2 regions of the Streptomyces sp. NPDC041200 genome follow, and region 1 is predicted to be linked to the other one. Evidence: riboswitches for the same ligand, from Rfam matches in the RefSeq annotation. Region 1 holds a riboswitch; the other holds the start of a gene.
The links. Region 1 has a riboswitch for S-adenosylmethionine ahead of thrC (threonine synthase). Riboswitches for the same ligand answer to the same signal wherever they lie in the genome.
Positions count from the first base shown of each region.

Region 1 (3,396 bases):
GCGCAGGACCGCACTCCGCGGACCCGGGTCAGACCTCACCCCCCGAGTCGAGGGGGGTGTGCGCCGGAACGCGTCGACCGCCGCTGAATGTATCCGTCCCAACGCCCTCTGCAACAGGTCAATTGGACGAGAATTCTGGGCACGGCCGATCGGTAAAAAGTGGAGAATTCCTGTGAAGCTCGGGCAAACCCGGCGGGACATAGGGTACCAACCCGACAAATCGCGCACACACTTTGCGCACAAGTTGACGAGTTCTCATATGCGGTTCCGGCGCCGAGGCGGATGAGTAACCCGGGGCCCATTGGGGAAGCGGGGCAACTCTATCGCGATTCGAAACGCGGAATCGCCCCGTCCGTTTGTTCCCGGACGGGGCGATTTACAGAGGTGAGAGGGGTGATGGGCCGTCAGCAGACACCCCTGACCGCGGGGTCAGACACCCCTGACCGCAGGGTCAGACACCCCTGGCCGCAGGGTCAGGCACCCGCGACCGCGGGGTTAGCCACCCGCGACCGCGGGGATGATCGACACCCCGGCGCCGTCCGGCGTGGCCGTGTCCAGGCCCTCGGCGAAGCGCACGTCGTCGTCGTTGACGTAGACGTTCACGAAGCGGCGCAGCTTGCCGGTGTCGTCCAGGACGCGGGCCGCGATGCCCGTGTGGTTCTTCTCCAGGTCCGACAGAACCTCGGAGAGGGTCGCGCCCTCGGCACTGACCTCGGCCTGGCCGCCGGTGTAGGTACGCAGGATGGTCGGGATTCGGACGTTGACGCTCATGCGAGGCCTGCCTCTCGGAACGAGTCAAGGGTGGGGCGGATGATGGCGGAGGGGCCCGTGGTGGGAGCCACCGCGTCGAGGGTCTTGAGGCCGTCGCCGGTGTTGAGGACGACGGTCGTCAGGGACGGGTCGAGCAGACCGTCCTCGATCAGCTTCTTGGTCACGCCGACGGTCACGCCGCCCGCGGTCTCCGCGAAGATCCCCTCGGTGCGGGCGAGCAGCTTGATCGCGTCGACCACCTGCTCGTCGGTGACATCCTCGACCGCCCCGCCGGTGCGGCGCGCGATGTCGAGGACGTACGGGCCGTCCGCCGGGTTGCCGATGGCCAGCGACTTGGCGATGGTGTTCGGCTTCTGGGGGCGCACCACGTCGTGGCCCGCCTTGAAGGCGGCGGAGACCGGGGAGCAGCCCTCGGCCTGGGCGCCGAAGATCTTGTACGGCTTGTCCTCGACCAGACCGAGCTTGATCAGCTCCTTGAGCCCCTTGTCGATCTTGGTGAGCTGGGAGCCGGAGGCGATCGGGATGACGATCTGGTCCGGCAGCCGCCAGCCGAGCTGCTCACAGATCTCGTACGCCAGGGTCTTGCTGCCCTCGCCGTAGTACGGCCGCAGGTTGACGTTGACGAAGCCCCAGCCCTCGCCCACGGGGTCGCCGATCAGCTCGCTGCAGAAGCGGTTGACGTCGTCGTACGTGCCCTCGATGCCGACCAGCTCACCGCCGTAGACGGCGGCCATGACGACCTTGCCCGCCTCCAGGTCGTGCGGGATGAAGACGCACGAGCGGAAGCCGGAACGCGCGGCCGCGGCGCCCACCGCGCCGGCCAGGTTGCCGGTGGAGGAGCAGGACAGGGTGGTGAAGCCGAAGGTGCGGGCCGCCTGGACGGCGATGGCGACGACCCGGTCCTTGAAGGAGTGGGTCGGGTTGCCGGAGTCGTCCTTGACGTGCAGCTCGCCGGTGACGCCCAGCTCACGGGCGAGTCGGTCGGCCTTGACCAGCTGGGTGAAGCCCGGGCTCAGACTGGGGAGTGTGGCCACGTCCGCGGGGACGGGCAGCAGCGGCGCGTAGCGCCAGATGTTGTCCGGACCGGCCTCGATCTGCTTCCGCAGCCCCTCTGGGTCGCCGCTGGGCAGCTCGTACGCCACCTCGAGCGGCCCGAAACAGGACCCGCACGCGAAGATCGGGCCGAGGTCGAAGCGCTCACCGCACTCGCGGCAGGACAGGGCGACGGCGGGGCCGAAAGCGGAGGCAGCGGAAGTGGTTGAGCTTTCGACAGATTGCACAGCCATGGAGGCGAGGCCCTTTCTCCTCATCTTCCTCGGGACGCATTTCGCCACGAGACGGAATTGGCACCTTCCCGAGCTGGGAGCCTCGCTACAGGACGCGAGACCAGCTGGAGGGTTGCCGGGGCTTCAACGGGCCGTTCCCTCTGCCCCTCTGGATGAGCGGTATGGCCGCCGGGCCGAACCCGGGGCGTTTGTCCGCACGGTGCCCCCGACATACGAAGGTCATGTGCGCTGTTCAAGACTGTAACCGACGGCCCGGAGGGTTGAGCCAGCCGTCCGAACCGCGAGATGGATCACAACGATCACTCCGAGCGATATCACTGGCGATCACAGCAGGGAGACGAAACAGGTGCTGGATGAGGTGGAGCGCTGGCTGGAGCACCGCTCCTGGTCGGCCGACGACCGTCCGCTGGACCGCCTGCTGGCCGCGAAGCGCGACACGGCGACGAGCGTCAGCGTGGTGCTGCCCGCGCTGAACGAGGAGGCGACCGTCGGCGAGATCGCCGCCGCGATCCGCCGCGATCTGATGACCGAGGCCGTGCCGCTCGTCGACGAGCTGGTGGTGCTGGACTCCGGCTCCACCGACCGCACCGCCGAGGTCGCCGCGGCGGCCGGGGCGCGGGTGGCGCACCGCGACGCGCTGCTGCCCCGGCTGCCCGCGCTGCCCGGCAAGGGCGAGGTGCTGTGGCGGTCGCTGCTGGCGACCAGCGGCGACGTCGTCTGCTTCATCGACGCCGACCTGCGCGAATTCGACGCGCGCTTCGTCTCCGGGATCGTCGGGCCGCTGCTCACCGACCCCGGGGTGCAGCTGGTCAAGGGCATGTACGACCGTCCGCTACGGGATACGGCGGGCCAGGGCGGGCGGGTCACCGAGCTGGTCGCCCGGCCGCTGCTGAACCTGCACTGGCCGCAGCTCGCCGGATTCGTCCAGCCGCTCGGCGGCGAGTACGCGGCGCGGCGCTCGCTGCTGGAGCGGCTGCCGTTCCCCGTCGGGTACGGGGTCGAGCTGGGCTTGCTCGTCGACGCGCTGCACACGGTCGGGCTCGACGCCCTCGCCCAGGTCGACATCGGTGTGCGCAAACACCGGCACCAGGACGGCAAGGCGCTCGGCCGGATGGCCGCGGCGATCTACCGCACCGCCCAGCTGCGGCTGGCCCGCGGCCATCTGGTGCGGCCGAGGCTGACCCAGTTCGAGCGCGGCGAGAACGGCTTCGAGGCGCGGACCACGGCGGTGGACACGGAGGAGCGGCCGCCGATGATCGAGATCCCGGAGTACGCGGAGCGGCGCGCCGCCTGATCGTGCCGACTCTTCCGGGGCAAGAAACCGTACGTACGTTTGCGC
Region 1 is NZ_JBVIZF010000002.1:684,124-687,519, reverse strand. Features, by position in the region: gene ACZ6CL_RS08345 (MoaD/ThiS family protein) at 496-771, opposite strand; gene thrC (threonine synthase) at 768-2,057, opposite strand; SAM riboswitch class I at 2,075-2,216, opposite strand; gene ACZ6CL_RS08335 (glucosyl-3-phosphoglycerate synthase) at 2,404-3,351, shown strand.

Region 2 (3,396 bases), on a different contig from region 1:
ATCTCGCCCTCCTCGGCTACGCCGTTGCCCATGCCTCCTCCCCGCAGACGCTGGTCGGCGCCTCCGGCGCCATCTCCGGCGTCCTCGGCGCCTTCCTCTGGCTCTTTCCGCGCGCCCGGGTGACCAGCCTGTTCCCGTTCCTGTTCTTCCTCCCGCTGCGCTTTCCCGCCTGGGTCGTACTGATCTTCTGGGTCACCCTCCAGTGGCTCGCCGCCCGTCAGGCCGACGCCCGCCCCGGGGTGGCCTACCTCGCCCACCTCGTGGGCTTCACCCTCGGTTTTCTCTACGCGTGGGCCCGCTTCGGGCGGCCGGATAGAGTGGGCGGCGCAGCGAGGCCCAGCGAGGGAGAAAGCCAGCCGTGATCACTTCGATCGTGCTCATCAAGACCAGCGTGGACCGGATCCCGGAGATCGCCGAGAAGATCGCCGCGATCGAGGGCGTGAGCGAGGTCTACTCGGTCACCGGGGCGCACGATCTGATCGCCATGGTGCGGGTGGCCCAGCACGACGACCTCGCGGACATCATCCCGGGCCAGATCTCCAAGGTCCCCGGTGTGGCCTCCACGGAGACGCACATCGCGTTCCGCACCTACTCCCAGCACGACCTGGAAGCGGCCTTCGCCATCGGCCTCGACAGCTAGCCCTCCGGTCCTCCGGCCCTCCTAGGACACCGGGACGCAGCGGCCGTCCTCCGTGCGGTAGTCCCACCGCGCGCCGTCCCGGACCAGTTCCTTCACGGCCCGGACGAAGCGCTCCACGTGCTCGTCCGGCGTGCCCGCGCCGAAGCTGACCCGGATCGCGTTCAGCGAGCGCTCGCCCGGGGCGGCCTCGGGCGCGCCGCACTCCCCCGGCTCGTCGGGCTCGCTGTCCAGCAGGGTCCGCAGCAGCGGGTGCGCGCAGAACAGCCCGTCGCGGACGCCGATTCCGTACTCGGCGGACAGCGCCGCCGCGAAGTGCGAGCTGTTCCAGCCGTCCACCACGAACGACAGCACCCCCACGCGCGGCGCGTCGTCGCCGAACAGCGACAGCAGCCGCACCTGATCCACCTCCGCCAGCCCCTCCCGCACCTTCGCGATCAGCTGCCGCTCCCGCGCGACCAGGCCGTCGAATCCGGCCTCGGACAGCGCCTTGCAGGCCGAGGCGATAGCGTAGACCCCGATCACGTTCGGCGAACCGGCCTCGTGGCGCGCCGCGGTGGTGTGCCACTCGACGTCCACCCCGCCGTCGTCCCGCCGCGCGACCTTACGGCTCGCGCCGCCGCCCGCCAGGTACGGGCTCGCCTCGCGCAGCCAGTCGGCCCGGCCCGCCAGGACGCCCGCCCCGAACGGCGCGTACAGCTTGTGCCCCGAGAACGCCACCCAGTCGACGTCCGACTCCGCGATGTCCACCGGGTGGTGCGGGGCCAGCTGCGCGGCGTCCAGGACGATACGGGCGCCCCGCGCGCGGGCCGCCGCGGCCAGGTCCCGTACGGGCCACAGCTCGCCCGTCACGTTCGACGCGCCCGTCACGCACACCAGCGCCGGGCCGCCGTCCCGGCCCGCCAGCGCCTTCTCCAGCGCCTCCACGGCCTGCCGCGGCGAGCGCGGCGCGCTCAGGTAGGTCACCCGGGTGTCCTCCCGCCGCTCCCACGGCAGCAGCGAGGCGTGGTGCTCGGTCTCGAACACGAACACCTCCGTGCCGGTGGGCAGCGCGGCGGCCAGCAGGTTGAGCGAATCGGTGGTCGAGCGGGTGAAGACCACCTGGTCGTCCTCCCGGCACCCCAGAAACGCCGCGACCTCCTTGCGGCTGGTCTCGAAGAGGTCCGTCGACAACTGCGACAGATAACCCGCCCCGCGGTGGACGCTCCCGTAGTACGGGGCGTAGGCGGCGACGTCGTCCCACACCCTGCGCAGGGCGGGCGCGCTGGCGGCGTAGTCGAGCGCGGCGTAGGTGACCTCGCCGCCGGTGACCAGGGGCACGGTGACATCACTGCCGAGGACGGGGAGCAGGGCGGGGGTCTCGACTGCAGAAGGGCATGCGGACATGGCGAATTCTCCCGAGGGGTTTGCGAGCATGCGGAAACTCGCTCAACGCACGGTGCACGGTGGGCTCCGCGCGGAGCAGGGGGGAAAACGGGGCGCTGCGGCCCTAGCGCATTCGCTGCGTCACGGAAAGACTCCCTCGACCACCAGGACCCCTAGTGCGAGGGGTCCGCGCTTGCCGCACGCCTCGCTGCGTGCGGCCTGGTCATCACCCGGGGCACCCCGCCACGGACGGAGGGTTGCCGGACAGCGGGCCGGGGCCGAAGTCGCTGTCGCTCGTGACCTGCGGGGATTATGCCATGCGGACGCGCGACGCCCAGCGCGCGTCCGCATGCTGGACTGCGGGGGCTCCGCCCCCGGGCCCCGTTGCGGGGGCTCCGCCCCCCTGCACCCCCGCTCCTCGAACGCCGGAGGGCTGGATGGTACTGCCCGGAGGGGCTGGGGAGCGGGCACGAGGGCTGGGTGGAGCGACCTGGTTGTGGGCCATCGTTCCGCGGAGGGGGCACCTTCCAGCGTTAGCTGGGGGAGGGACGGGTGGGCACAACCCGGCCACCGGGCCGCACCCGGCGACGGAACCCCGGGCGGCCGCTACGCGTTGCTCGCCCGCACCCAGCGCTCCAGGGCCTCCCTCGCCGCGCCCGAGTCGATCGACTCGGCGGCTCGGGTGACGCCCGCCGCGATGCGATCGTTCAGGGGGGTGCCCACCGGCTCGGCAGACCAGCCCAGAGCCGCCAGGGCGGCGGCCGAGTTCAGCAGGACGGCGTCCCGCACCGGGCCCGTCTCGCCCGCCAGCAGGCGGCGGGCCACATCCGCGTTGTGGGAGGCGTCGGCGCCGCGCAGGGACTCCACCGGGGACAGGTCGAAGCCGATGTCGCGCGGGTCGAAGGTCTCCCGGCTGACCGTGCCGTCCCGTACGACCCACACCTGGGAGGTCGCGGTCACGGTCAGTTCGTCCAGGCCGTCGTCGCCGCGGAAGACCAGCGCCGAGGAGCCGCGCTCGGCCAGCACCCCGGCCATGATCGGCGCCATCCGGGCGTCGGCGACGCCGGTGACCTGGCAGGGGACCCGGGCCGGGTTGGTGAGCGGGCCGAGGAAGTTGAACGGGGTGGCGATGCCCAGCTCGCGGCGGGCCGCCGCGACGTGCCGCAGCGACGGGTGGAACTTGACCGCGAAGCACATGGTGATGCCCGCTTCCTCGGCGATCTCGGCCACCCGCGCCGGACTCAGGTCCAGGTTGACGCCGAGCTTCTCCAGGACGTCGGAGGCGCCGCTCGCGGAGGACGAGGCGCGGTTGCCGTGCTTGACCACGCGCGCGCCCGCACCGGCCGCCACCAGGGCGGACATGGTCGAGATGTTGACGGTCTTGGCGCGGTCGC
Region 2 is NZ_JBVIZF010000003.1:133,841-137,236, forward strand. Features, by position in the region: gene ACZ6CL_RS10260 (rhomboid family intramembrane serine protease) at 1-362, shown strand, start outside; gene ACZ6CL_RS10265 (Lrp/AsnC family transcriptional regulator) at 359-640, shown strand; gene ACZ6CL_RS10270 (aminotransferase class V-fold PLP-dependent enzyme) at 662-2,023, opposite strand; SAM riboswitch class IV at 2,187-2,304, opposite strand; gene trpD (anthranilate phosphoribosyltransferase) at 2,609-3,396, opposite strand, start outside.
Region 2: another riboswitch for S-adenosylmethionine. It lies ahead of ACZ6CL_RS10270 (aminotransferase class V-fold PLP-dependent enzyme); the one in region 1 lies ahead of thrC (threonine synthase).